DNA from 3 places in the Oceanobacillus iheyensis HTE831 genome. Region 1 is predicted to be linked to each of the others. Evidence: riboswitches for the same ligand, from Rfam matches in the RefSeq annotation. Region 1 holds a riboswitch; each other region holds the start of a gene.
The links. A riboswitch is a leader RNA that binds a small molecule or an ion and turns the genes downstream of it on or off. The one in region 1 is predicted to bind thiamine pyrophosphate.
Positions count from the first base shown of each region.

Region 1 (9,942 bases):
CAATCATTTTTGGTGTAATTGGAGCATTAATATTTAAACCTAAAGGATAGGAGCTATAATTTATGACTGTAGGATCACAAGTAAAAAGCTGTTACGCTTCCATAAAAAGTATAGAAAGCGCCTTAGAGTCCTTACATGAGACCACTCGAAATACTGAATTGCAATCAGCTATTGAACAAGCAAATATACTTTTAGAAGAAGTAAAAAATGATATGAACAATCAAGTAATAAAATTGACAAAAGAGGAACCACAATATAAATCATAGGAGGATGTCATATGCCAGAATGGACAATTGTAATATTTCGATCCCTCACCTTGATTATTATTCTTTTCCTTTTAGTAAAGTGGCTTGGTACAAAACAGATATCACAATTTAATATTTTTGAGACCATTACAGGCATTGTGCTAGGAGGAATCGCTGCCGTCCATACCATGGATCCAAGTACTAATTTTTATTATGCACTGCTTGCTATGTTTATCTGGTTTATCGTGCCTTATGGAATGGAAAAGCTCTCCTTAAAAAGTAAACGAGTTCGAGATTTTACAGAGGGAAAAAGCACTGTATTTATACAAGATGGAAAAATAATGGAAGATAATTTGAAAAAAGAAGGGTACTCTACTGATGAATTGATGGAAAAACTAAGAGATAATAATGTTTTCTTAGCATCCGATGTAGAATTTGCTGTACTAGAGCCTTCTGGTACATTCAATATACTTCCTAAAAAAGAAAACCGACCTTTAACAGCGAAAGATTTAGGAATAGCAGTAGCGCCTGATAAAGAACCGCAAACAGTCATTATGGATGGCAATATCATGTTAGAACCATTAGCAAATGCTGCTTTAAATCCAGAATGGCTTCATACAGAACTTGAAAAGCAAAATATCACACTAGAAAATGTATTCCTAGGACAAGTAGACCATCAAGGTCAATTGTACGTGGATCTTTACGACGATCATCTAGCAGTGGCGACTCCAAATCAATCTGCTTTACTATTAGCAAAGATAAAAAAATCACAAGCAGATTTAGAACTTTTTGCCTTAGCAACAGATAATCCCACTTCAAAAGCTATTTATCAAGCTTGTAGTGAAAAAATGAACAAAGTCAAGCGTATTCTAGAACCTCATTTAAATTAAGAAAGACTACTATAAGTGTTAATTGATAATCAAGATTAGAATTAAATTCCGCTCGTCCATGGACTGGTCAGTATCGGGTTGCTCATATGCCGGTATCTCACCTATGCCTTCATCCCACAGGAATTCTTGTATCAAAAAACATTGCAGTGTGAAAATAGGTTTTTCAACGGTACTTAGGCACCAAGCTTATTTTGCGAACAAAAATAAGTAGTTCCGATTCATTCAGTACCCGATTTGATTACTCCCTATTTTCAACTGCTCTGATGTATAGAACTATTTTATTACCTTATGAAATACGTATCGCTACCTTCCCAAATTGTTTCCCTTCTTTTAAATACTCTAAAGCATCTAGGCTTTCTTCTAAGTTAAATACTTTATCTACAACAGGACGTGTTTCATATTTAATGTAATGATTTAATGCAGCCTCTAACTCTTCTTTACATCCCATCGTTGTGCCGATTAATTGGTATTGTCCATAGAAGAATGAACGTAAGTCAAAATCAATGACATCTTCCGTCGTTGCCCCGAATGTAACAAATCTTCCCCCTTTTTTCAGTACTGCTAAAGAGCGATGAAAAGTGGCTTTTCCTACACTGTCAATAACCATATCTATCGTCTCGTCCTGTAAAGCTGCTTCCCAATCATCCGAAGTATCCAATACAACGTCTGCTCCTAAATCCTTTGCTTTTTCTTGTTTATCCTTACTACGAGATGTAGTAATTACTCGTGCACCATGATTTTTAGCAAAATGAATTAGAAATGATGCAACTCCACTTCCCGCACCTGGAATAAATACAGTCTCCCCCGGTTGTAACTTACCTTTCGTAAAGATTGCCCGATAACCTGTAAGTGCTGCCAACGAAAACACTGCTGCCTCTTCCCAAGACAAATAAGATGGCTTTGGTTCTACTTGGTCTGAAGCAATTACAATTTTCTCAGCTATAGTTCCGTGATCAGGCATTCCTAAAATATCAAATCCTTTCGGAGGTGCATCACTATTTTGCTTCCATCTTAATGATGGATTAATTATCACTTCATCACCAACTTGTACGTTCTCTACTTCATCTCCAATAGAATCGATCACTCCAGCACCATCAGAGCCAAGAATTAAAGCTTCTTGTTCATCGCCTCTACGTTTCGGAATTGCCAAGTCTCTTCGATTTAAGCCAGCTGCCTTTAATTTAACAACAACTTCATTTGAAGCTGGTGTTGGCTCGTCCATATCTTTGATTGTTACTTGATTACGTTCGTGTACTAACCCTCTCATCAAAATCTTCCTTTCTATAAAAAGCTATTCATTTTTTCCAATTGCTCCATACTTGTTATATCTTCAGTAAATAAAGGGATTATAACTTTATTTTGATCTTGAAAATATTCATGAATTAATTTCATATACTGTTGTTCGTGCTCTTTTCTTCTTTTATAAAACGTGCCATCTACATTTTCAGGTAACACTTTATTTATTATTACAGTATCAACAAGAAGATGGTACTGTCCTAACAAATCGATGGCCTTTTTTGTTTCCAATATAGGAAGTCGTTCAGGATTTAATACAAATAGAAAGCCTGTTTGTTGTTGATCGAGTAAAATTTCTCTTGCTTTTGAGAAACGAAGCTGTCTTTCATGTAAAACATCGTATATTGGATCTTCTACAGGTGCTCCGTCATTCAATAGTTGCGAATAATTATCGTTCGTTTTCTTTCGTTTTTTTAATAATCCCTCTATCCAAATTCCCATTAATTCCGGTAGGGTCAACAAGCGAATCGTATGTCCAGTTGGAGCAGTATCAAATATTAGTTTATCAAACTGATTCCCTTCTTCCAAAATAATTGAGATTAATTTATCAAATAAAGCTGCTTCGTCTGCACCAGGAGAGGCTTTTGCAGTATCCAGCTGTCGATTAACCTCCTCAATCATTCCTACATGAACCACACCTTGAATATTTTCCTTCACGGATCGGATATAAGATTCAGTCTCTATTTCAGGGTCAATCTCTAATCCATAAAGGGAATTAGCTAATTTTTTTATTTTCCCGCCTATGGTGGTTTGAAATATATCCCCCACATTATGTGCAGGGTCGGTTGATATAAGTAATGTCTTATTGCCCTCCTTTGCTAATTTCCAAGCAATTGCAGCAGCAGAACTTGACTTACCTACTCCCCCCTTACCACCAACAAAAATAATACGTTTATGTAATACTTCCACACCAAATCCCCCTCTCAACTATTAGCAACAACGAATACCACTTAATGGAGATTTATCCATCCCCATTCGCAAATGCCAATCATGAAAATCTTCGATAATATACGGGTACAACTCTAATGTATAGTAGTAAACTGGATTCGGGATTCCAAGCATTTCCGAATAAAGTAATAGCAAAAAGAAATCATCCTCATTTCGTAATTCTCTAGCTACTTCATTACGATGCGGCAAACTTATGACTTCCTCATAATAAGAAATTAGTTTCTTTATATTTTCCAACATCATTATGAACACTCCTTTCTCTTATAGAAAAATGAAAATACTGCCTCAAAACCAGCACAACACGTAATGATTGTTCCAGTTATAAAGGCAGTATCATCCATGTTATTCTCTATCGAATGGATCATCTTGTTTTTTCGTTAATTCATGAAAGGCGGTTAAAGCAATCCAAATAGCAAATACAAAAATGATTGCTCCTAATACAAATAATAACATATTTGATCCGCTTCCAAACCAAGACCACTCAAAGAATACTTGTTGGAACATCGCATATAAGGTCATAAATATAACGAAAATCATCGGAATGAGTGTGACGAGATAGTTACTTCCTCTACGTTTTAACCAAATCGAAATAAGGAATAAACTTATCGCTGCTAGGAGTTGGTTTGCAGTACCAAATAATGGCCATATGAGATAACCACCAGACCCAAATCCATTCGGCCCTTCTGGAATCAGAACTAGAGCTGTACTGGATAACACGGCTACCGAGGTAGCAACATGTGTTTTTGTTAATGGCTTAATATTATATTCAATACCTAACTCTGCAATAATATAACGCATAAGGCGTACGGATGTATCTAATGTTGTCGCTGCAAAGCTAACAACTATGATAGAAACTATTGTTGTAGCTATTTCAGTTGGTATCCATAATCCTTGTGCCAGATTAGCTGCACCTTCAACAAAATTTCCTAGTCCAATTGCGTTTGCGTCTGAAAATGATGCATACGCTTGAGAAAATGCATCTGTATTTGCAAATAACGTTCCTACCGCAAGTATAGATACAAGTGCAAGTACTCCTTCACCTACAGCCCCAAAATAACCTACGAATCTTGCATCTGTTTCTTTATTTAATTGCTTCGATGATGTACCAGAAGATACCAGCCCATGAAAACCGGAAATAGCCCCACATGCTATGGTAATAAATAGTAACGGCAATAGACTTTTATCTGGGCTCTCATTAATAGCTGGAGCTGAAATACTAGGATTTGTGAAAATAAGCCCTAAATAAAGAATACCTAGTCCTACTACTAACTGATGTGAATTAATAAAATCTCTCGGTTGTAGTAATTTCCATACCGGCAATGTCGAAGCAATATACACATAAACCATTAGAATAACAATCCAAATTAAAAATGCCGTTGATACACTTCCTAACCCAAACAACCCTGCTCCATCTTCTCCACCCATAAAACGCACAAGATCAATTTGTAAAAAGTCAAATCTACTTGCTAAAATTGCCGTTAAATACATGATAGCGAGTGCAACTAGAGAAGGGATTAACATTTTTTTACTTCGTTTATAAGCAGCGTATCCAATCCAGATTGCTAGCGGTATTTGAATAAACACTGGCAAAACACTAGATGGATAACTAATAAATAAATTGGAAATTACCCATGCAAATACTGCATTTACCATTAAAACTAATATTAATATAATAAATAAAAATAATAGCTTCCCTTTTCTACCGATTAACTTATCGGCAATGGTACCGACAGAATATCCTTTATTGCGGACAGACAATGCTAAAGTCCCGAAATCATGAACTCCTGCTGCAAATACCGTACCTAATACTACCCATAGAAAAGCTGGTAACCATCCCCAATAGATTGCGATTGCGGGACCGAGTATTGGAGCTGCACCTGCTACAGAAGTAAAATGATGCCCCCACAAAACAAACTTATTTGTCGGAACATAATCCACACCATCTTTATAGCGATGTGCAGGAGTAACATAGTTTGGGTCTAACCGAAAAATCTTTTCTGCAACAAACTTAGAATAATAACGATAACCCAATATAAAGATAACAATACCAATTAGAGCAACAACGATAGCATTCAATTGATTACCTCCTTTTTGAAATATATTTGTATCAATTTATGTGTAAGCGCTTTTATTTAGTACAACCATGACTATTTTTGGTCAGTTTTTATGTACTATCTGTTTTGTAATTCCTTTTCACATTCAATTGTCATCACTCCTTTGTTTTATTATTAAAATTATTCTAACATATTCGACAAATTTGTATAACCTATTTTTATATTAAATTAGATAAAAAATACCTTCACACGTTTACTATTCTTCCATTGTTTATAATGGAAGAATACGTAACATATAAAGGTATCATAAAATAAGAATCTTAAAGAAAGATAACTCCTACGATTGTCGCTATAATCAATCCGACTATTACAGGGATAAAATTCTTTCGAACCAAATCCATTACAGATACACCACAAAAACCTGCTATTGCAATTAATGACGACCAAGCAACAATGGTGCCGCCCCCCGTCCAAATAGCTCCTAATTGACCGATACTGGCTAGTGTAGCAGCATCCACTCCTCCTGTCTGAAGAGAAGCAGCTAATGCTCCCGTTAAGGGCAAGCCTGAAAAACCAGAACCATCTAAACCTGTTATTATTCCAATGATTAACACACTGAAAGCAACTAAGAATGAGCTTTCTGGTAGATATTGCTGAATAGAAGCAACTAGATCAAATAATAATGCAGGTCCTTCTTCCACACCTAATATTCTACCTGAAAACTCGGGACTGCCAAGAAAGAAAAATCCAGCGATAGGTATAACTGGCCCCATAGCCTTAAAAGCAAATACAAAACCATTTGTAATATGACTCCCTACATAGTCTAATGCGTTTTGTTTTCCAAACGCTATTGTCGAGAGCAATAACAATATTACTGCAACTCCACCAACAAATGCAGCTCCATCACCACCTACTAATTCTGTATTCGCAATAAACTTACCATAAAGCATATACACGACTACAGCTAACAAAGCAGTTGGTACAATAACTGCAAAAAGTTTGCTCCATGTTTCTAACTGTTTCGTTTTGGGGTGGTGTAGAGAATGCTCCGATTGCTGCAGTTGTTCTAACTCCCTTTCATTTTCCGGATCATGTTTTGAGCGTATATGTTTTCGATAAAGTGTATATGCAATTGCGATAGCGACTCCACCAGCAACTAAAGAGAGAATGAGTGAACGGTCGGCAACAACACTTGTATCTATATTTGCAGCAGTTGCCGAGAGATTTGGAGCTACTTGAACGATATAATCAGATGATAGTGCCATGCCTTGACCGGCAATTGCAATTGCAACTGCAGCTACCATTGCTGGTAACCCCGCTCTAATTGCAGCAGGAACCAATAATGCACAAATCAATGGTACAGCCGGGGTTGGCCAAAAGAATAATGAAATTACATAGGTTACTCCTATTAATACAAAGAATGATACGTGTCCATTTACCATTACGCTTTGTATTGGCTGGATCATTCGCACATCGGCACCAAGGTCTTTTAATGAATGTAATAAAGCAAGCATAAATGTAATAATTAAAAATATACTAAATAATTCTTGCGCGGCGACTAGATTGGCATGAAAGATGGCTGTAAATCCTGAAACGATACTGCCATTAAAAACCCATGACAATATGAAAGTTCCTAATAAGGTCGGTAGTACAATTCCTTTCCGAAAAATCATAGTGATGATAATTACAAGTGTAAACAACCCATAAATGAAATGCGCTAGGGTTAATGTCATCCTACATTCTTCCTCTCCTTGAATGTACTATAGCCTATGCAAAGAGAAGTGTTTTCGCTACTGTAACTATCTTCATTTAATAATAAAAGTCTAAGGACTCTTGGTCCTCAGACTTTGTTTGTGTGAGCAAATTGTCTACTTTGTTTGAAGTAATGTTTTTGGTTGTTTATGGAATAAAAAGAATACAGCTACTGCACTCAGTACAAAAGAAGGTAACATATACGAGCCATTATACAGAAGAGAATATAACCATACTGGTTGCCCTTCTACTGCAGATTCAAAGAATACTATCCCTGCAATATAATGTGCAATAAAACGTGCGAATGAACCGATAAATACTCCTAAAGTAATTAAAGATAAGTATGATTTAACCTTATTTTCTCGAACATTTTTTTGTACTGATTTTGCGACAACTCCCGCTAAACCAATGCCAGTAAATGCAATTGCGTAATCGATGAATCCTTGCAATGGCACCAATACATACGCAGTCCCTATAGCAATTTGTAACATTCCCCATAGGAATCCTGATATTAAGCCGCCTTTTAATCCCCATCGAAAGGCTACAATGAATATTGGAATCATAGCAAAATCAATAGAGCCACCCTGTGGCCATATTTTTATTTGTAACGGAATTAAATCTAGTAATAGTGCAAGCGCTGTGAAAACAGCTACCTCGACTAAAAATAACGTCTTTTTTGTTGTCATTATCTACTCTCCCCTATTTTTTTACACAACAAAAAAGTAATGCCATCGGGAAGCTTCTTGATGGGACTGCATTATACAGTCATTGCTTCGCTCACACATTACTACTGTCCATCAAAAAGACTACAATCCCTACGCTAGTACTAACTAACAGGTTCAAAGGGTCAGAACATTATACGTCCACTCTCAGCCATATGGCTCCCCTTGCAGGCTTTTTTCTATTTACTTTTTTGCTATATTTTATTGTACGTTAATCTGGCTATTTATACAATAGTTTATAATTGAAGAAATGTCTCAACATCCTTAACACATAAGGAAATTGCCTCTTCCCAAAAATCAGGTTTTGTTAGATCTACTTGTAAATGTTTTTGTGCTAGTTCTTCTACAGTCATTCTTCCAGTATCTCTTAATAATGCGATATAATCCTCTTCAAAACTTCCTCCTTGTTCTTGAGCATGCTTGTAAATTCCTAGACTAAATAAGTATCCAAATGTATACGGGAAGTTATAAAAAGGTACTCCAGTAATATGGAAATGCATTTTTGAAGCCCAGAAGTTTGGATCATATTCATCCAATCTATCGCAATACGCTTCTTTCTGCGCTTCCACCATCAATTGATTTAAACGGTCTACCGACACCATTCCTTTTTTTCTTTCTTCGTAAAAACGTGTTTCAAACAAAAAGCGGGAATGAATATTCATAAAAAATGCAATACTACGCTTGATTTTTACTTCAAGCTGAGATAGCTTCTCTTCCTTAGTTGTTGAAGATTGTACAGATGCATCAGCAACAATCATTTCCGCAAAGGTAGAAGCTGTTTCGGCTACATTCATCGCATATCTTTGATTTAATCCATTAACATCATTCATGACATGTTGATGATAAGCGTGTCCGAGTTCATGCGCCAATGTTGCTATATTAGAAGATGTTCCAGAATAAGTCATAAAAATTCTTGTCTGCTCACTATTCGGAAAGCTTGTACAAAATCCACCAGGACGTTTCCCTGGTCTATCTTCTGCTTCTATCCAATTTTTTTCAAAAGCCATTTGTGCAAAGTCTGCCATTTTAGGACTAAATTTCGCAAAATGATTAACAATAAATGCTGCACCTTCTGAATAACTTTTCTTTTCTTCTTCTTTACCGAGTGGAGCACCAATGTCATAAACACTTAATTTATCCAACTCTAGTAACTCAGCTTTCTTATCTAAATATTTTACAAAATGATGTTTATTTTTTTCTATTGCATTCCACATCGCATCAAGCGTTTCTTGTTTCATACGATTCTTCTCTAACGGTTCTTTTAATACATTGTTCCATCCATAATGCTTGTATGTTTGTAGTCGAAATCCTGCCAGATGATTTAATGTTTGGCTAATTAAATCTGCGTCTTTCTCCCACGCTTTAGATATTTGATCAAATACATACTTTCTGTTTTTACGATCTGGATGATTTGCTTTATTCGCAGCCTGTCCAACAGAGTACGCTTTAATCTCTCCATCTTCCTCAAGTTCAACACTCATCTTCCCAACAATAGTACCATACATTTGATTCCATGCATGATACCCATCAACAGAAAGGTCATTTTTTAACATTTCTACTTCTTTCGCTAATTGTTTCTTTGCTTTTTCTCTTTTTTCCCTTAATACAAATTCTAAATCTTTTAATTCAGGTGAGCCTATTAATTCTTCCCATTCTTTTTCTGGAACTTGAGCTACTTTTTGGTCAATTAATGTAGTTAATCCTTCCATTTCAGCTGATAACTCACTTCGCTCTGCAACAAGTAGATTCGCTTGTTCATCTTTTACGTCCTGAGCACTTAAACAACTAACAAAAGCTGCTGCCTCACGAAATTCTTTTTGCAACTTCTCCAATTTTATAAAGAGATTAGTCCATTCATCTACTCTAATAATAGACGTATCGATTTGTGTAACTTGTTGTGATACTAAAGTTATATCTTCTCTTACCTGTTGAACATGATTCTGGTATTCCTTAGAATGGCTTCCTCCTGGGAATATGGTATCTAAATCCCAGACTGGTGATAGTGTAAATGACATCAAATCCCTCCTTCATTATT
Region 1 covers NC_004193.1:1,417,615-1,427,556, reverse strand. The annotation lists gene spoVAE (stage V sporulation protein AE) at 1-50, shown strand, start outside; gene OB_RS07195 (DUF1657 domain-containing protein) at 63-266, shown strand; gene OB_RS07190 (DUF421 domain-containing protein) at 278-1,135, shown strand; gene OB_RS07185 (zinc-binding dehydrogenase) at 1,422-2,402, opposite strand; gene OB_RS07180 (ArsA family ATPase) at 2,417-3,340, opposite strand; gene OB_RS07175 (cory-CC-star protein) at 3,362-3,619, opposite strand; gene OB_RS07170 (carbon starvation CstA family protein) at 3,722-5,455, opposite strand; gene OB_RS07165 (hypothetical protein) at 5,754-7,166, opposite strand; gene thiT (energy-coupled thiamine transporter ThiT) at 7,302-7,871, opposite strand; TPP riboswitch at 7,980-8,083, opposite strand; gene OB_RS07155 (M3 family oligoendopeptidase) at 8,144-9,922, opposite strand.

Region 2 (9,942 bases), 740 kb from region 1:
AGAATATCGTCCGTGCTTCCACTACAAAACGAGCACAAAGTAGACGAAAGCAATTAGAAAAAATGGACAAGATGGATCGTCCAATGGGTGATGAATCATCCGCTTCGATGTCATTTCAAATTAATCGTCGTAGTGGCAATGATGTATTAAAAATTTCTAATCTAGGCTTCCGATATGAAGAACAACAAGAACCTACATTCCGCCATGTAAACCTTCATGCAAATCGCGGTGAACGTATCGCATTAGTTGGTCCGAATGGAATCGGAAAAACAACGTTACTGAAGACCATTGTGGAGAAAGAATTTCCTTTTGACGGAGACATCCAATTAGGAACAAATGTACAAGTCGGGTACTATGATCAGGAACAAACCGAACTTCACTCGAACAAAACCGTCCTTCAAGAATTGTGGGATGAGTATCCTCTAGTGAATGAAAAAGATATTCGTACGATACTAGGCAATTTCTTATTCTCTGGGGATGATGTATTAAAAGTCGTTTCTGCATTAAGTGGTGGTGAAAAATCACGCTTAGCTTTATCTAAATTAAAAATGCAAAAAGCAAACCTACTTATTCTAGATGAACCAACGAACCACTTAGATATTGATAGTAAAGAAGTGTTAGAAGGTGCATTAGCTGATTTCCCGGGTACAATTATCTTTGTTTCACATGATCGCTATTTTATTAATCGAATCGCAGATCAAGTAGCCGAAATGAATCCACAAGGAATTAAAATGTACCTTGGTGACTATGATTATTATCTAGAGAAAAAAGCAGAAGAAGCAGAACTTGCTCGTCTTCAGATGGAGAAAGAAGTACAATCAACAACGGTTTCCGATAAAAAAAGAAGTTTTAAAGAAGAAAAGCAGAAACAAAGTGAAGAAAGAAAACGGAAAAGACAAATCGCTGAACTTGAAAAACAGATCGAAACGACAGAAGAGCATATTGCACATTTAGAAGAACAAATGACATTACCAGAAGTATATGAAGATCACGAAAAAGCATTAGAGTTAACCGAAGAAACCAACATGTACAAACAAAAACTTGATGATCTATTGGAGCATTGGACAAGCCTAGAAGAGTTAGACAATTGAAAAAATATTCATCTTCATTTATAATATTTACAGGTAAGTATATACTTGCCTGTTTTTATATATACAGCTTGTTTCGTTTGTTTGCTAATAATAAATCATGGAGGTCGTTAACTTTTGACGATAGCGCTGATTAGTTTGTTTTTTCTTATTGTAGGCATAGTATGTTTTGTTGCTTGGAAAAAGGGTCTGCTGGTAATCAATACAAGTGTGCTTAAAAATGCAAAGGAGCACCCATCAGTTGAGTCTGAAACAAACATCTATGAATTTAATGATAAACATATTTCGGATATCGTTATTCATCGTATAGATATGTGTGTGCTTGAAGTAGATTCTTCTTATGAAGAAGTAATGGATGTGATTATAAACCAGCCTTACAACAGATATCCTGTAATTGAAGAAGATATCGATCAAATTATAGGAATTATCCACGTAAAGGACGTACTTTCTTATTTACATAATTATAAAGATGCTACCAAGTTTCAGCTTCGAAATATCATGCATGATCCGTTCTTTATCTTAGAATCACAACGTGTAGACCTTGCGTTTAAAGATATGCAAAAAGAACAGATCACACTTGCAATTGTTTTAGATGAATATGGTGGAACTGAAGGACTTATTACAAGAGAAGATATGGTCAAAGAAATGGTTACTGATGTACTTCAAGAAGATGATAGCTATGTATTGAATAAACCTTCCTTCATCCAACAACTGGCTGGAAATAGATACCGAATTCATGCTAATTCTCCACTGTACGAATTAGAAGGTATACTAGGCATCACTTTCCCAGTAGAGGATTATGATACGTTAAGTGATTTTTTAATCGATCAATTAGGCTATATCCCTGCCAATCATGAGAAGCCAAACCTACTTTATAAAAATATTCAATTTGAGATTACCGAAATATCTTCTCAAAAAATACATTCAGCTATCGCAACCATTTATGAAGATGGAGTAACATTTATCGACCAATTTCATAGGCAACCTAGTTGAATCAAACTCATAATAAGAGTAAAAAACTCTCTTTATCCACAATGTTGGATTTAGAGAGTTTTTTTATAGCTTTTATTTAAATAGATAATCATTTTGTATCGTATGTTCAACTGCAACTCGGTAAACTACTGCCAATCCTAACATGGTGGACATGACAGAACTACCTCCATAACTAATAAGTAGCAATGGAATTCCTGTTATTGGCATAATTCCAATTGTCATTCCGATATTTTGAAACACATGGACCAGCATCAAACTTAAAAATCCAAAGCAGAAATATGTGCCAAAAGGAGAATGTTTATAGATGCTTAAGCCTAAGGTTACTAAACGGTATAGAAGCATAAAGTAAAGAAAAATTACAATGGCACTTCCAATAAATCCAAAGCTCTCTCCTATTACAGAAAAGATAAAATCTGTATGTGCTTCTGGATATTGTACTTCTAGACTACTCATTCCCTTACCAAATAATTGTCCAGAACCCAATGACATATGTGATCGTTCAAACTGAAATGTCGCATCTGCTGATTGTTGTGACGGATCAAACCATGTCATAATTCGATCCACTTGATATGGTGCTACTCCAAGAACATCAATTGCAAACTGCGGAAATCGAATAATTGCTCCAATAGCAGCTCCTGCTAGAGATACCAAGCCAACTATTAAGGAAACAATAATCCTCCAGTTAATACCTGATAAAATTATCATCATTCCTGCAATAAACAAATACACCATCGAGGTACCAAAATCAGGTTGTAGCATAATTAATCCGACTGGTATCATTGTATAGATTATTAGTTTAAGTAATAACATAATATCCGTTTTCATCGTTTGAACTTCTGTCTTTTCTTTATGTCCCGTTATCGTTGCTGCTAGAAATAATATCGTCGACATTTTGGCAAATTCGGCGGGTTGAATGGATAATCCAGGTAAGGTAAACCAACTATTTGCACCATTAATTTCCCTTGCAATTGCATCAGGACTGATAAGTAACAGCCCTAACAAGAGAACTCCACCTATATAAATATATATACTTCCTCTATACAACTGTTCGAGGTCGATAAATTGAATCGCAGCTACAAAACAAACACCAATACTAAAAAAAGCAATTTGCCGTATGACAAAATTCGTATTAGCTTGATCAATTTGCTGCGCGTTATAAATAGCCAATAGACTAATGATTACAAATCCTAAAAAGAGTAGAATCAAATCAGTTTGAAAATAATAATTTTGTTTTTTATTCATCGGATTCCCACCAAATTTCTTCCTGTTAATATCCTTCTTTAACCAAATACTTATCCACAACGAAAAGCTCGAAAAATGTCTAAAAACCTCGAATCAGCAAAAGTTACACACATAATCCACAGCCGAATGAACAGTTATCCACTTTTTTCATCCACATTTAAAAGATGATAATGTAGCTTATCTACAGGATATATCCACACCCCTGTGAATAACCTGTGACTAACTCAGTATAAGTGAAGGATTTGCATTTAAATCGAGTAATGAACGATGCCCCTTTTCAAACGATATCGTACCTGCTGCGGCAATCATTGCAGCATTATCTGTACATAATTGAATTGGTGGAATATATAATGGAAAATCTTCGCCTGAGAAACGTTTCTCTAGGCTTTTTCTTAAACCTGTATTAGCAGCTACTCCACCCGCTACAATAACTTGATTTACGTTATATTCTTTCGCTGCACGATATGTTTTTTCTGTCAGTACTTCCACAACACTCGCTTGAAAACTTGCAGCAATATCTTCTGCACTTAACGTCAAATCACGTTGCTTTGCGTTATGAATTTTATTTATAACGGCAGACTTCAATCCACTAAAACTAAAATCATAACTATCTGCTTCTAACCAAGCACGAGGAAATTCAATCGTTTCCTCACCTTTAGCAGCTAAGCGATCAATTTGTGGACCACCTGGATAAGGCAATTTCAACATACGGGCGACCTTATCATATGCTTCTCCTGCAGCATCATCTCTTGTCTCCCCTATTAATTCATAGTCTCCATGTTCCTTCATTAGGACTAATTCTGTGTGTCCACCAGAAACAATAAGGGCTAACATCGGAAACACAAATTCATGCTCTAGTCTATTTGCATAAATATGACCAGCAATATGGTGAACCCCAACTAATGGTTTCTTCTTAGCAAACGCTAATGCTTTCGCTGCATTTACACCTACTAATAAAGCTCCTACTAATCCTGGTCCTTCTGTAACTGCGATTGCATCTATATCTTCCCAAGTAACATCAGCCTCAGTAATTGCTTGTTCAAGCACAAGTGTAATTTGTTCAACGTGATGCCTTGATGCAATTTCAGGAACTACTCCTCCGAAGCGTTTATGACTTTCAATTTGAGATGCAACTACATTGGACATAATCTCTCTACCGTTTTTTACTACAGAGGCTGCGGTTTCATCACAACTTGTTTCTATACCTAATATAATCGTATCTTTTTTCATTTCAGATTCACCCACATTACAATAGCATCCTCGTGATTATCCGTGTAATACCTCTTACGAACTCCACCAGGAACTAAACCAAATTTTCTATATAAGGATTGCGCCGCTATGTTTGATGCACGTACTTCTAAGGATAGGCGCTCGACTCCTTTTGCTATGGCAATCTGCATCAAATAACGAAATAACTTTTCACCTAATTTATTTCTGCGATAACTTGGTAGAATAGCGAAATTCGTTATTTGTGCGTCATCTAACACCATCCACGAACCAATATAACCAACAACTGTACGTTCGACTTCAACGACATAATAATACGCATGAGCATTTTCTATTAATTCTTGATAAAAAATATCCGTTGTCCAAGGTGTTTGAAAACATGCATTTTCTACATGTAAAACTTCAGGTATATCAGCAAGTTCCATTGGACGCATCGTTATATTATTCATTTACTTGACGTTCCTTCTGACTCTTTTGCCAATTCGCTTCTGCTTCTGCTAAACGTAGATAATTAGGAACGAGCTCATGAATAGCTTCCGGTTCTAAATTCATCCCTACAAGCCCTAAGTGCGAAGCTTTTGGAAGATGATAGATAGGTTCAGGAATAATTGCTAAATCTCCTAGTTCCTCTTTAATTAATTCTTTAAATTGTTCAATATCCGGACTCAAGAATACTACCTTTTCCCCCTGCTTTTTTAATTTATCCAGCATGGAGGTCATAAGTAAATTTTCTTCTTCAATCACTTTTTCAATTTTATTATCGTTAAATTGATATCCACCAGTAAATACTAATCCTCTCCTCGCATCAAAGAAAGGACATATAATTCCACTAAAGAACTTCCCTTGATAAGCAAGTACCTCTAAGCTAGAGACTCCTACTACTGGTATTTCTAAAGCCCATGCCATTGTCTTTGCTGTAGATAGGCCAATTCTTACTCCCGTGTAAGAGCCAGGCCCTTTTGCTACTACAATTCGATCAAGTTCTTCCGGTTGCATAGATACCTGTTGCATAAGACTTTCTACAGCAGGCATTAAACGAACAGAATGATTCTTCTTGATATTAGTTGTAAGTTCAGCTAGTATCTCTCCATTGTTTAATAATGACACACCTAATACTTGATTGGAAGTATCGATTGCAAGTATATTCATACATTAACTCCTAACCTTTTAATTCATTTACTACTTGTTCAAAGTGAGACCCATGAGGTTTCAAATCAATTACACGCATATCTTTATTTTCCGTATAATGAATAGATATTTCTAAACGATCCACGGGTAAGAATGGCTCAATAAATCCAGCCCATTCCACTACAGAGACTCCATTTCCATGAAAATATTCATCAAAACCAATGTCCTCCAGGGAATCCTCTAAACGATACACATCCATATGATATAAAGGCATTTTCCCACGGTATTCTTTCACAATTGTAAACGTAGGGCTCGTAATATGACGCTTAACTTCTAGTCCAGAAGCAATTCCTTTCGTAAACGTTGTTTTACCAGAACCTAGCTGACCTTCTAACGTAATAACATCACCCGGACGCAACGACTTAGCTAGTCTTTCGCCGAATGATTTTGTTTCTTCCGGAGAACCAAGCTGTATTTTCATTTAATTCACCTACTTCAAATGCGTATATCCGCTTTTCTTAAGCACTTTACGCATAGCATTATCTTCTATATAAACAGGATGCTTTTCTTCTTCTACAACACTTCCAATTACCGTCAATTGGGTATTTGTCTTCTCAGCAGCTTCATTTACAACAGCCCAGTCACCTTTAGCCACTGTCCCTAGGAGTTCAAAATCCTCTCCACCAGACAATTTCCACTGATATTGTTGCTCATACGTAAATTGATAAAAGGAAGGTGCAACTGGTATATCATTTTCACGTAATACAATGGACACATTAGAAGCTTCTGCGATCTCACTTGCCTCATTGGCAATCCCATCACTTACATCATTTAAAGATACTCTGTCCAGACTTTCTAGAGCTTGCGCAAAAGCCACTCTCGGTTCCGGTTTTCGATGCCGATGAATATAAAAATCTTGATCAACATATCGGTTGTTTTCATTGTCGCTGGTCAGAATATGAAACCCTGCTAGAGAGTCTCCTAATGTCCCCGTAACAAAGACAATGTCTCCTTCTTTTGCATGCTGACGATATCGCGCTTTATTTGTGATCGTATATCCAATTACTGTAATAGAGATGGTTAATTGCTTACCGGAAACAGTATCTCCACCAATAATATCCATATGATACTTTGATGCTAAATCATCCATACCTGAATATATCTGAGATAGCTCCGCTTGAGTCCAATTCTTTGGTATTACAATAGATACTAAATAGAAACTAGGTGAAGCTCCCATTGCTGCTAAATCACTTATATTGGCCCCTAATGCTCGATAGCCGATATGATACGGTTCCATTGTAGAACGGGAAAAATGTACATCCTCTACAAAAGTATCTACTGCCGTAACAATATCCTTTGAACTACGAAAAACAGCAGCATCATCTCCAATTCCTTTTAACAGAGAAGGCTGTCGATAATATGTCGGCTTAATCGAATCTATAAAAGAAAACTCATCCATTTCACATCACCATTCTTTATCTTCACTACCAACTATCATAGCAAAAACAAAAGAAAAAAGAAAAAAATTGGACGACTAAATAATGTCTACAAACTAAAAAAACACAGGTTTCAATTCAAACCATGTGTTCTACAACTTCTAATATAATTTTCATGGCGGTCCGGACGGGACTCGAACCCGCGACCTCCTGCGTGACAGGCAGGCATTCTAACCAACTGAACTACCGGACCAACTTTTTTTACTTATGTATGGCATCCAGTATTTCAATGGTGAATCTGGATCTTACTCAAGTAATAGTAAATAATTTGGTTGCGGGGGCAGGATTTGAACCTGCGACCTTTGGGTTATGAGCCCAACGAGCTACCAGACTGCTCCACCCCGCGATATGACTTATGATATGGAAAATATGGTCATACACTTCTATGTGTTATACTTACATATTCTATCCAATCTAAGGATAAATTATCCTTGCCTGGCGGCGTCCTACTCTTGCAGGGGTAAAACCCCAACTACCATTGGCGCTGAAAAGCTTAACTTCTGTGTTCGGCATGGGAACAGGTGTGACCTTCTCGCTATCGCTACCAGACAATCCTTAAAATCAAGGACAAGTAATATTATATCCATAGAACTATAAAAAAGCAATACCTTTTTAAAACTTTTTTTATTTCGTCGTTTGTTTTTATAAAATAAATGCTAAGAAACGTTGATATGATTGCAAAACGAGTTGCTATTTTAAATTAGTCTCAGTTTGAAAATCTACATTTGTGCGTGTATTTAAGTTTTTTTAAGGGATCATGTCATTCGGATATCACCAAGTCATTATTATAATCCAAACTTTTTAAAACAATCATTACTTAGCATCGATGAAAATTGACTCATATGAATAATTTTACTTTTACGAAAAAATCAACTAAGATGTAGGTAGAATAAAAAAAAATCCACTAGGGGTGCCATTTTGGCTGAGATAAGATGCATTTCTTGATCCCTTTGAACCTGAACTGGTTAATACCAGCGTAGGAAAGTGGAGTTGGCGACTATACCTATTCTGTAGCTGTATATAAAACCACTCCATTTTGGGGTGGTTTATTTGTTCTTTATTCTAAATTAATAGGAGAGGAGAATTTTTGGTGGATGCTATTGCTAAGATTAAACAAGATAAACCGTTTATTTTTAATATAACCAATGAAGTTGCATCTAATTTTTCTGCTAATGGCTTAATCGCTATCGGAGCGTCACCTGCGATGTCTCATACTCCAAGAGAAGCTAAAAAGTATGGAGAAATCGCCGACGCGGTAGTGCTAAACCTGGGGACATTAACGGAAGACCGGGGAGAAGCAATGTTAAAGGCTGGAATGGCAGCAAACAAGAATGGGGTTCCAGTTATTCTTGATCCCATTGCAGTTGGAGGTACAGATTTTCGGACGGAGATCATTGATGACATACTTAAAACGGTAAAGCTAGCTGCAATACGTGCTAATGCTGGGGAAATAGCTGTGTTGGCAGGTAAGCTAGAAAAAGCAAAGGGGCCAGATTCCATTATTCAAGAAAACGAACCAGAAATCGCAAAAACTGTCGCTAAAAAATATGATACGGTTGTCATCTCAACTGGAAAAGTTGACGTTGTGACAGATGGTAAGCGAACTGCTTTATGTACAAACGGGCATGAAATGCTACAAAACATTACGGCTAGCGGATGTTTACTTTCATCTTTTGTCGGACCTTTTGTGAGTGTAGTTGATGACTTTTATCAAGCAGGTATATATGCTGTGACAAGTTATGGTATTGCAGCTGAATTAGCAATGGAAAAAGCATCTGGGCCTGGAACATTTATTCCGGCATTACTCGATGAAATATACTTTCTAACTGATGAAAAAGTAGAAAAATACAAACAAGTTCACGAACTATAAGGATATGTATCATTATCGAAGGAGGAAAAGTAATTGGAAAATCTTCTATTTGTCGAGACAGGAACAGGAGTAGATGTTCATGGACAGAACGTGAATATTGCATCAGAAAGAGCTGTAATGAATGCAATCCATAGCAATTCTATGCCAGGAATGAAGAAGATCTTACCAGATGCTGACTTAAATAAGATGAAAGTAAATGTAAAACTGGGTATTCCATTAGATACGGAAAAATTGGATCACGACAAAATAAAACAATTAATTCCTTATGGTACAGTCACTGTTGAGGTCTTACCTGGAGGCTTGGCAACAACTAGTGGGATTTTCTTGGAAGATCAGCAGGATAAAAACGATTTAATGTATATTGTTAACGCAGTTGTAGAAGTAGGCTATTAAACAAAATTAAGGGGGATTTTCTATGCTTTTTTCAGATTCATTGCGTGAGGCAACAAAAGAAAGCTGGCAGTTAAGTTTAAATCATCCATTTGTACAAAAGGTCGTAAGTGGTGATTTGCCACTAGAAACATTCAAAAATTATATTCTACAAGATATCTATTATTTGAAACATTACGGGAAGGTGCATGCTTTTGCGGCTGCTCATTCAGATGACTTTCATATTGCCGCTAAACTGGCAGAAAAAGCAAAGAAGACCGCTGAAGCAGAACTTACGGTGCATAAGGAGCACGCAGAAATTTTACAGATTACAGAAGCTGAAATCGAGAATTTCAAACCAGCACCGACTGCATACGCGTATACATCACATTTATACCGCGCGTCGCTGTCCGGAAGTTTAGCTCAAATTGTAGCTGCAATGCTACCATGTTATTGGTTGTATGCAGATATTGGTTTGACCTACAAGGATGCGAAGCCAAAGGAAAAAATTTACCAGAACTGGTTGAAC
Region 2 covers NC_004193.1:677,050-686,991, reverse strand. The annotation lists gene abc-f (ribosomal protection-like ABC-F family protein) at 1-1,091, shown strand, start outside; gene OB_RS03570 (transporter associated domain-containing protein) at 1,206-2,081, shown strand; gene OB_RS03565 (FtsW/RodA/SpoVE family cell cycle protein) at 2,154-3,323, opposite strand; gene tsaD (tRNA (adenosine(37)-N6)-threonylcarbamoyltransferase complex transferase subunit TsaD) at 3,543-4,553, opposite strand; gene rimI (ribosomal protein S18-alanine N-acetyltransferase) at 4,550-4,999, opposite strand; gene tsaB (tRNA (adenosine(37)-N6)-threonylcarbamoyltransferase complex dimerization subunit type 1 TsaB) at 4,992-5,699, opposite strand; gene tsaE (tRNA (adenosine(37)-N6)-threonylcarbamoyltransferase complex ATPase subunit type 1 TsaE) at 5,710-6,159, opposite strand; gene thiL (thiamine-phosphate kinase) at 6,169-7,137, opposite strand; tRNA gene OB_RS03535 (tRNA-Asp) at 7,291-7,367, opposite strand; tRNA gene OB_RS03530 (tRNA-Met) at 7,444-7,520, opposite strand; rRNA gene rrf (5S ribosomal RNA) at 7,608-7,723, opposite strand; TPP riboswitch at 8,071-8,174, shown strand; gene thiM (hydroxyethylthiazole kinase) at 8,265-9,044, shown strand; gene OB_RS03515 (Lin0512 family protein) at 9,078-9,437, shown strand; gene tenA (thiaminase II) at 9,460-9,942, shown strand, end outside.
Region 2: linked by a shared signal. The riboswitch ahead of thiM (hydroxyethylthiazole kinase) and the one ahead of thiT (energy-coupled thiamine transporter ThiT) in region 1 are both predicted to bind thiamine pyrophosphate.

Region 3 (9,942 bases), 920 kb from region 1:
GTTGTGATTCACGTTTTCTCTGTTTTCATTTATCCATCCGACGGTCTTTATGAACAGTTAATACTAACTTTAGGCGACTTGCTGTAAAAATCAGGAGGTAAAACGTGAGATCCCAAGATAAGAAGGAACTCGATTGGCCCGTCTTTTATATAAGCGGAGGTTTTTTAATATTATTTATAATCCTTTCATTATTAAGTAAGGATAAAGTCGGAGAGTGGGTAAATACTTTATTTACTTATTCCTCAGATTGGTTTGGAGCATATTGGCAAATATTACTATTACTTAATTTCTTGATCGGACTAGGATTAGCTGTATCAAAATATGGAAAAGTTCGTTTAGGGAAAATGGATAAACCAAAATATAGTTATTTTGGTTGGGTAAGTATGATTTTGGTGACATTACTTGCGAGTGGCGGTGTTTTCTGGGCGGCCGCTGAACCGATGTATCATTATATGGATACACCACCTTTGTTTGGTGGTGGGGAGTTTAACTACTTAGATGGTGCAATGGCCCAAGCTTTTGTCCATTGGGGATTCCTAGCATGGGCAATTCTCGGTACTTTAGCTGTAGTAGTCATGATGTATGTCCATTATCACAAAGGATATCCATTAAAACCGAGAGGATTACTATATCCAATATTTGGTGAAAGAATTTTTGAAAAGAGTGTTGTCGGTACACTTGCAGACAGCTTTTCAATTATAGCAACAGTAGCAGGGACACTAGGCCCATTAGGGTTTCTAGGTTTACAAATTTCTTATGGATTAAATCATTTATTTGGAGTACCCAACACACTTGTGATAAGTATGTTAGTCGTGCTTGGATTAGTTGCTGTTGCTGCTATTTCAGCGGCAACAGGTGTAGATAGAGGGATTTATCATTTAAGTAATTGGAATGTACAATTTACTATTCTTTTAGCATTAATTGTATTTCTTGTAGGTCCGACAACATTTATTCTTGATGCGTTTATCGGTGGAACAGGTGTTCATTTACAAAACTTCTTTACAATGAACTTGTTCCGTGGAGATGAAGGTTGGTTATCCGGTTGGACGATATTCTTCTGGGGTTGGTTTATTGGCTATGCACCGATGCTAATTGTGTTTATAAGCCGGATATCTAGAGGTCGAACGATTCGTGAACTAATTATTGCAGTATCAGTAGTTGCTCCATTAGTTACAAATTTCTGGTTCTCTGTTGTAGGAGGAACGGGAATATTCTTTGAAAATGAAAACTCAGGTTCTGTTTCAAATGCATTAACAGAGGGTGGAATGCCTGCGGCTGTTATGGCGATAACGGATCAATTACCGATGGGAATCATATTTGGAGTAGGATTTTTATTAGTATCGATTATATTTGTAGCTACTACGACGGATACAATGTCATACACCGTGGCTGCGACATTATCGGGTCATGATAACCCGAAACGTTGGTTGCGTGTGTTCTGGGCAATCATCTTCGGTGCTACTACTGCTGTGATTTTAACAATTGGTGAGGATAGCATTACATCAATACAAAATTCGATTGTTATTACTGCGGTTCCGGTATCTTTCTTGTTATTACCACCGTTGTGGAACGCGCCAAAAATTGCAAAGAAGATGGCGTTAGAACAAGGGTTAATTTGGCAACGTGAAATGAATAAAAAAGTAGATAAAGATTAAAGAGAAAAGACGGCCTTTATAAAGGCCGTCTTTTTCATATTCCAGGAAATTATAAAATTTTGGGGCTGTGGATAAACAACTAAGTTAATTAGCCACGTCCAGCTCCAGCGCCCATCACCTAGTGTCCTTCCGGAGACCTCCTTACGATAAAGAAGACTGCCGAATGTCCTTTATGAGGCATAGTCGCACTTATGCCAATGGTGAAAGTCAACATCGATTCGCATACGCTTATCGTGTTTCCTTTATCTCATACGGTCCCGTCCAGGACATACGGTGATAAACGGTCGCTTGCGCTTTTGTTCTATAAACAATATCTTTTTGAAAAAAACCTCTGTTGTTAATAACATTGAAATGATTCAATTCGATCTAAATCCATTCCAAAATACACCCAACGGAATCCACTCCAGCGGAAACCGGCAATTGAATTTCTTCCTACAAAGGTAGGGAAGTACCAAAAACCTCTCCCTCTTTCTGGCCAAATGTAAGTGAAGCGGAAAAGACAACGTCTGATTCCACCAGGATCTACTGCAAATGTTTGGAATGCTGGTTTTTCTGGTGTGAAGTTAGGAGGCGCTGATGTTGGTGCTTGCTGTCCACCTTGGCCACCGCCACCAGGAAACCCACCGCCTGGAAATCCTCCTCCAGGAAATCCATCAAAAATCCCTCCAGGGAACCCGCCGCCAGGTCCACCATCAGGACCGCCGCCTGGGAATCCACCAGGGAACCCACCGCCGGGTCCACCACCAGGACCGCCGCCTGGGAATCCACCAGGGAACCCGCCACCCGGTCCACCATCAGGACCGCCGCCCGGGAATCCACCAGGGAACCCGCCACCCGGTCCGCCGGGGAATATGCGACCAGGATCATTGAAATATCCGTGTGGATTATTAGCCTCTGATTCATCTACTTCATAATATCCTTCTGAACTTTCGGGATGTGCTCCAGTGAATTGTTGTTGATTATAATCGTCGTGTTGGTTATTAAAATACTGATTTAACATATCACCAGGTAAATTATTATTTTGTCTCTGATCTTGTTGAGGTTGCTGGTGATATGGGTAATTATTATAGTAATCCATTGTTTTCCTCCTCAAATGCAAAGTTTCATCACAATAGCATATGGGATAAGAGCACAATTTGGGATACAAATTTAAAATATTGGGCTTATCCAATAGAAAATAACAATTTATATAGTTTGTCTCGAAGGGGACTAATACCAATATTTAAACTATGAGGCTTAGCTGAAAGTTATAGTTGTTCACAGGATAAATAACATTCAAGCAGAGGAGAATGAAAATCCCCACTAGGTTAAATTTCACTTTATAAGCGTTGTACAGCCTGTAAAATATGATCAGTTTCTGTAATGGCTGAAATAAAAGATACACCATCAGCTCCAGCTTGAATTATCTCTTGTGCATTGGTAGTGTTAATACCTCCAATTGCAACTAATGGAAGGGAAGGATGTTGTTTTTTTAAACTTTGAATCCATTCAAGACCTACCGCTGTCTTAGCGTCCTCTTTCGTATTTGTATCAAATATTGGACCAACTCCAATGTAATCGACAAGATCTAATGGGCTTTGATTTAATTCATTATTCGTAGATATAGATAATCCAATGATCTTATTTGGGAACTGTTTCCGCACAACCTCTACAGGTTGATCATCTTGACCGATATGAATACCATCTGCATCCAATTGTTTTGCTAAATCTACATCATCATTAATAATAAAAGGGATTTGAAAATCATGGCAAATAGCTTTTAAATCTTTTGCGAGTTCAACTTTTGCAGTTCCTGTTAAAGAATTCTTACCCTTTTCTCTGTATTGAAAAGCAGTAATTCCTGCAGAGGCTGCCTCTTTTAATATCTCCCGTGGGTCTCGATGGCAGTTTTGACTACCCATAATAAAATACTTTCGAAGCATATGTTTATCGAATTTCATAATGATTTATTCTCCTTCCGTAAGTTCCTGTGGCATTTTAGAAAGCGAATCAATGAATACAGGTAAAAAACTACCTGTACCATGAACATTTTCTTGATTAGCTGCATAAGAAGCAGAAAGTCCATAGAACGAGACCGCTGTCATTAATTGATCTTTTAGTGTGGATTTTGTGGTTAAGCACGCCGCGATAATGGAGCCTAATAAACAACCGGAACCAGTTATTGATGATAGGTAATGATGACCTGTACCATTATGAATCAAATGATTATCTACATAAATAACATCCGTTTCTCCGGTGACAACAACTGCAGTGTTATATTTTTCACTTACTTTTTGCGCAATAACATCTAAATTTCCGTCACCAATGGAGTCTACTCCTTTTGCTTCGAGATTGATATTAACGAGACTTGCTAGTTCACCAGCATTTCCTTTTATAACAGTTGGTCGAACTTCCTCTAAAATTTTATCAATAGCATTTCGTCTAAAAGAGGTGGCAGCAACACCAACAGGGTCTAATAATACTGGAATATTATGCTTATTCGCTGTTTTTCCAGCAGCAATCATAGATTCCAATTCGGTGGAAGTTAACGTACCGATATTAATTAAAACGGCATTTGAAATTGCCGCAATTTGTTCAACTTCTTCTATCGCTTTTGCCATAATTGGTGAACCGCCAAATGAAAGTAAACCATTGGCAGAGAAGTTCATTACTACTTGATTAGTTAGGTGATGCACAAGTGGTTTAGTGTCACGTACCTGTTTAATAATATCGACCTGCATATTTATCTCCCTTTCCTTAATATCTCCATTACCTTTCTCGAGTCGCCCAATGATTCGTTGGTCCATTACCATTACCGAGCTCAAATGATTTGGATATTGCAACAGTAACAAAGTCTTTTGAGTGTCGAACTGCTTCTACAATGGAGTACCCCTTAGCAAGATAACTAGTAATAGCAGCAGAATAGGTGCACCCTGTGCCATGGGTGTTTTTGGTATTAATTCTTTCAGCTGAAAATGTATGGATCTTAGATCCGTCATATAGAAAGTCTATTGCTTCCCCTTCCATGTGACCACCTTTTATTAATGCCGCATCTGCGTGGAAATGATCAACAATGTGTTTTGCCGCATCTTTCATATCTTCTACTGTTTCAATAGAATTTCCAGTAATAAATTCTGCCTCTGGAATATTCGGCGTCACTAGTGCCGTTTGAGGGAGTAAACTTTCTCTTAAAAATGAACGAGCTTCTTTATCTATAAGGGAATCACCACTGGTAGCAACCATAACCGGATCCATAACATAAGGTGCATTCAGTTTCTCTATTTTTTTTGAGATGATTTCCATCATTTGTTTATTGGCAATCATTCCCGTTTTAAAAGCGTGGATAGGCATATCTTCCAGGATAGCTTCAAGTTGGTCTTCGATCATATTGATTGGCATATGATGGACCGAAGTTACACCAGTAGTATTTTGAGCGACTACGGAAGTAATGACAGACATGCCATACGTTTGTAGCTCTTGAAATGTTTTTAAATCTGCTTGTATGCCAGCTCCGCCACTTGGGTCTGTGCCAGCAATCGTTAATGCACATGGTACATTCTTCATTTTTTAATATCCTCCTTTATTGAGGGCCACTCCTCCGTGGATATAGCCATTTCCCAAAATAAGTATTCTAATTGACAACTTTTTCGGAAAGCAATTTTCATATTTGTTTTTTCTTTTTCTGAAGCATGTCTTGCGTGTTCGTCAAGACGTGCACACATTTCTTCAACATCTTGCTCTGTATTTGCATAACATTGTATCCAAATTTGAAATGGATGATTATCCGATGGTTGCCATATTTCATTTATATATTTTCCGATCTCATAGTACGTCCAAGGGCATGGTAAAAGCGCACTAATTGCTTCTCCAGTAGTTCCTGTTTGGGCATGATACATCATATGTTTAACATAATGATCTCCTGTTGGAGGCAATGGCAGTTCTTGTAAGTCTTCGTAGTTTACATTAATATAGTCACAAAAACACAGATGAGCTTGTATTTCGTCATGTAGAGAAAACTGCATAAGCTCACTAAAGTAAGCAATGTCGTCCCGGTGATCGGCATTTCCGATGGCCATGCCGATTGTTTTCATAAACCCATTTAAATAAGCATAATCTGCTTGAACATAATGACGAACTGCATCTACAGGTAGTATTCCCTTTCCTACCCCTTCCACAAACGGATGAGCTTTTATAAGTGCAAAAATATCTTCGTTTTCCTTTCTTAGTTCTTCTGAGAAATTCATGAATAATCCCTCCTCTGAATGTGTGAAAGTTCTGTATGATGGACTCTAGATAATATAAACCAACCTATGCAAGCTCCTGAAACACTACTAACGATGAATGCTGGTAGAAATGCAAGTGCACCAACACTTGAGCCCATTAAAAAATTAGCAAAAGGAACGGCAAGGAGCGAACCAACTATCCCAGTACCTAATATTTCTCCTGTTACTGCTAAACGATGACGCCGCCATTTTCGATAAAGTATCCCTGCAAAAAAAGCGCCAATCATTCCTCCGGGAAAAGCTAGTAATGTTCCTAGCCCTAAGAGATTTCGAAGTAAACCAATCATTAAAGCAACACCAACAGCAGGTCCTGGACCAAGTAACACTGCTGCCATAACATTTACTGCATGTTGAACAGGATACGCTCGTGCGACACCAGCAGGGAACCATAATAACTGTGAACCAATCGTTCCAATGGCAACAAGGACAGCCATCAATGTTAAGACGCGGGTGTTTTTCACTTTATCTCTCCTTTTTAAAACAAACAAAAAACCAGGTCCAATTAAAGGACCTGGTTTTGGTATACTGAGAATGTAATCATCAAAATTATTGACTACTTCCCTACGCTGGTATTAACCAGATCAGGTCCATAAGAGTCGGAAAGTAGGTGCTTTCCTCTCAGCCCACACATAGTACTGGGCACCCCTAGTAGTTGCTTTTCGTATTTATTTACTTCATATTAACTGTAACAAAATAAATAAATTCTGTCATCTGAATACATAAAATTGGGATTCAAAGGGGACTGAGATAGATGCTTCAATTAAGAGAACTAGAATATCGACAAGGTGACCACATCTTGTTTTCGACGTTTCATTTAACGATTCAAGAAGGGGAAGTTGCAGCGATTCATTCCTCCTTAAATGTTAGGCAGATGTTAATAAAAATGATTGTTGGAGATAAAAAAATTAATAACGGTAGTATCGAATTAAATGGAATTACATTAAAAGATAAAGTGGAGTACTTTCAAGCGTTAGGACTTCAATTATTGAATAACGGCCTTTACGAACGGATGAATATAAAAGAATATTTTCGATTTATGGAAAAATTATATCAAACGAATGTCAATCATCAAGATTTGATTGAAAAATTACAATTACATGAAGTGAAGGATAAGCCAATTAGTAAATTAACAGAGTCTGAACAAAAGCGGGTTCATTATGGGAAAGCAATTATTCAGGATGCAAGTATTTATCTTTTTGAAGAGCCGGATTTAAATGTTGACTTAGAAACGAAACGAGTATTGGTTCATGTTTTAAACCATCTTAAGCAGAATAAAAAAGGTGTATTAATACTGACATCCAATATGGAAAGTGCAATTACATTAGCAGAAAGAGTTTACCGACTTAACGAGGAAGGGTTACAAACAGTTGAAATTAAAACAGAAGAAAACGAAGAGAAGCAAGAGATAGACGAAGTTTCAGAAGAAGAGTTAGGAAAGCAAGATTTTTCTTTTCAGCTAAATAAAATACCTTCGAAAGTAAATGACAAGATAGTACTACTTGATCCTCCAGAGATTGACTACATTGAAAGTGATGAAGGTCAAGCTGTAGTACATATGAAAGGGTCATCGTTTCGAACAGCATTTACGCTTCGTCAATTAGAAGAAAAATTAGAACATCAAGGATTTTTCCGATGTCATCGATCTTATATCGTAAATTTACAAAAAGTACGAGAAGTAATTACCTGGACGAGAAATAGTTACAGTCTTGTTTTGCAAGATAAAGAAAAAACTCAAGTACCTTTATCGAAAGCAAAGTTGGTTGAATTAAAGCAAATTTTAGGAGTCGATTAAGCTCCATTTAACCTATTAGGTACTCCATTCATCGGAAATTTAGTGCGAAGACCTTGATATAACAGTATTCTGAAGATGCAAATGAAAATTGGATTTTCAGGAGGGAATTACATGACTTCAGTCATTGAGGTAAGTCATTTAGAAAAAGTTTATCAAAATAAGCAAGCACTTAACGATGTAACTTTTCAAGTCGAGAAAGGAGAGACATTCGGTTTTTTAGGACCAAGTGGCTCAGGAAAAACAACCACAATAAAAATATTAACTGGACAATTAACACACACTTCTGGAATAGCAAAAGTATTTGGTGTACCAGTTCAACAATTAAAATCGCCAGCTCAACGAAAACGATTTGGAGTGGTTACAGATAATAGTGGTTTGTATAACCGTCTCACTATCTACGATAATTTAAAAACGTATGCGCAATTATATGATGTGCAAGAGAACCGCATTAATGAAGTGTTAGAGATGGTTCGTTTACAAAATGAAGCAAAGCAACAAGTTGCCAAGTTATCAAAAGGTATGACACAGCGCGTGCTCTTGGCAAGAGCATTACTTCATAACCCTGAAATATTATTCTTGGATGAGCCAACTTCAGCATTAGATCCCGTGAACTCGAAGCACATTCATGAAGGATTAAAAGAATTGAATAAACAAGGAACAACGGTATTTTTAACAACACATGATATGGAAGAAGCAGATCATTTATGTCATCGTGTAGCATTTTTGAATAAAGGTTCTGTGCAGTTATTGGATAGCCCTAAAAATTTGAAGAAGCAATATCGTGAAGAGAAAGTGTTGCTAGAGCTAAGGGATGGTAGAGAATTGGAATTACCTTTAGCCCCTTCTATTGCTAATGATATTCAACGATATATTTCAGAAGATCGTATAGAAACCATCCGCACAAAAGAACCAACTTTAGGGGATATTTTCGTAGAAGTAACGGGGAGGGAACTAGTATGACTTTTTCTGTAAAACGTTTTATGGCAATTTTTCAAAAGGATTTAAAAGACTTATATCGTAATATGTATGTCTCTTCAACGATTATCTTACCACTCGTATTTGCGCTCATATATGGACGGATGGATGTTGTTCCATTAGAAATTCATATATTTATTATCAGCATTTCTTTATCTATGGTAGGTGCCTTTCTTCAATGTGCAATTATTGCGGAAGAAAAGGAAAAGAATACACTTCGTGGTTTGATGCTTTCACCTGCTACCATTACGGAGATACTAGCAGGAAAAAGTGCCGTAACAATAGTTATCACATTAGTAATTACGTATATCTCTATGTTGATTTCAGGATTTTCACCTTCTAATCTTATACCGGTAATAGTAGGAGTTGTATTATCTCTTGTATTCTTTATTGCGCTAGGAACTTGGTTAGGATTAATCACTCGTTCTGTTTTAGAAGCTTCCATCTATATTTTACCTGTAATGTTTATATTTGGAATGTCTAATATGTTTATTGGGTTTGCAGAAGAATATCCTTTTCTGAAAGTGTTAGAATATACACCAGCTATTCAGTTATTTGAAATAGCGAATATAACGAACGGGACTATTGCCGATTATTGGCAACCTTTTGCAATTATTGGTGCTTGGATAGTTGTTGGTGCTGGATTAACAATCTTGTCCTTCAAGAAACGAATGATGGATTAATATAATTGCCACGTTTTATTTAATAAACGCAAAAGAATAGTTTTATAATTGACTGGAGTCCTTCGTTTGCTTAAGTAGCGGAGGACTCTTTATGTTGTGCCCGATAAATTTTGAGTCACTCTATAAGGGGTAGCGTCAGGAAAATGCGGATTTACAACGTTAAGGAAATTTTCAATATTAAAAAGCCTAATTTCTCAATTGAGAAATTAGGCTTTCATTGCTTCATTAAAGCGCCCGATTCTTAAAGATGTAACCTGTTTCCAATTTTTAAAAAAAACATTAAAGAATATTCACTCCTATTTTTGGAACAATACAATTGATTGTATTAACGAATAAGGAGGTTAATTAGAAATGGATAAACAAAAATTAGCTGATCATGAATCAATGGATTTACATGAAGTTATTAATTTCAAAACCCTGTGCTTAGCGAAATCAAAACTAATGCAAGGACTCGTATTTGATCAAGATTTGAGAGCATTAATGCAAACTTAGAAAGGGCATACATATGCTCTTTCTTTATGACTGTGTCTCCGTTGTATCGATGTTATGAATAGAAGTCTAATAGAAATAGGTCA
Region 3 covers NC_004193.1:498,475-508,416, forward strand. The annotation lists gene OB_RS02565 (BCCT family transporter) at 105-1,655, shown strand; gene OB_RS02570 (hypothetical protein) at 1,993-2,508, opposite strand; gene thiE (thiamine phosphate synthase) at 2,975-3,595, opposite strand; gene thiM (hydroxyethylthiazole kinase) at 3,602-4,375, opposite strand; gene thiD (bifunctional hydroxymethylpyrimidine kinase/phosphomethylpyrimidine kinase) at 4,404-5,198, opposite strand; gene tenA (thiaminase II) at 5,195-5,878, opposite strand; gene thiW (energy coupling factor transporter S component ThiW) at 5,875-6,378, opposite strand; TPP riboswitch at 6,459-6,574, opposite strand; gene OB_RS02600 (LytTR family transcriptional regulator DNA-binding domain-containing protein) at 6,669-7,709, shown strand; gene OB_RS02605 (ABC transporter ATP-binding protein) at 7,821-8,669, shown strand; gene OB_RS02610 (ABC transporter permease) at 8,666-9,367, shown strand; partial or broken gene OB_RS02615 (spore gernimation protein GerQ) at 9,719-9,853, shown strand.
Region 3: linked by a shared signal. The riboswitch ahead of thiW (energy coupling factor transporter S component ThiW) and the one ahead of thiT (energy-coupled thiamine transporter ThiT) in region 1 are both predicted to bind thiamine pyrophosphate.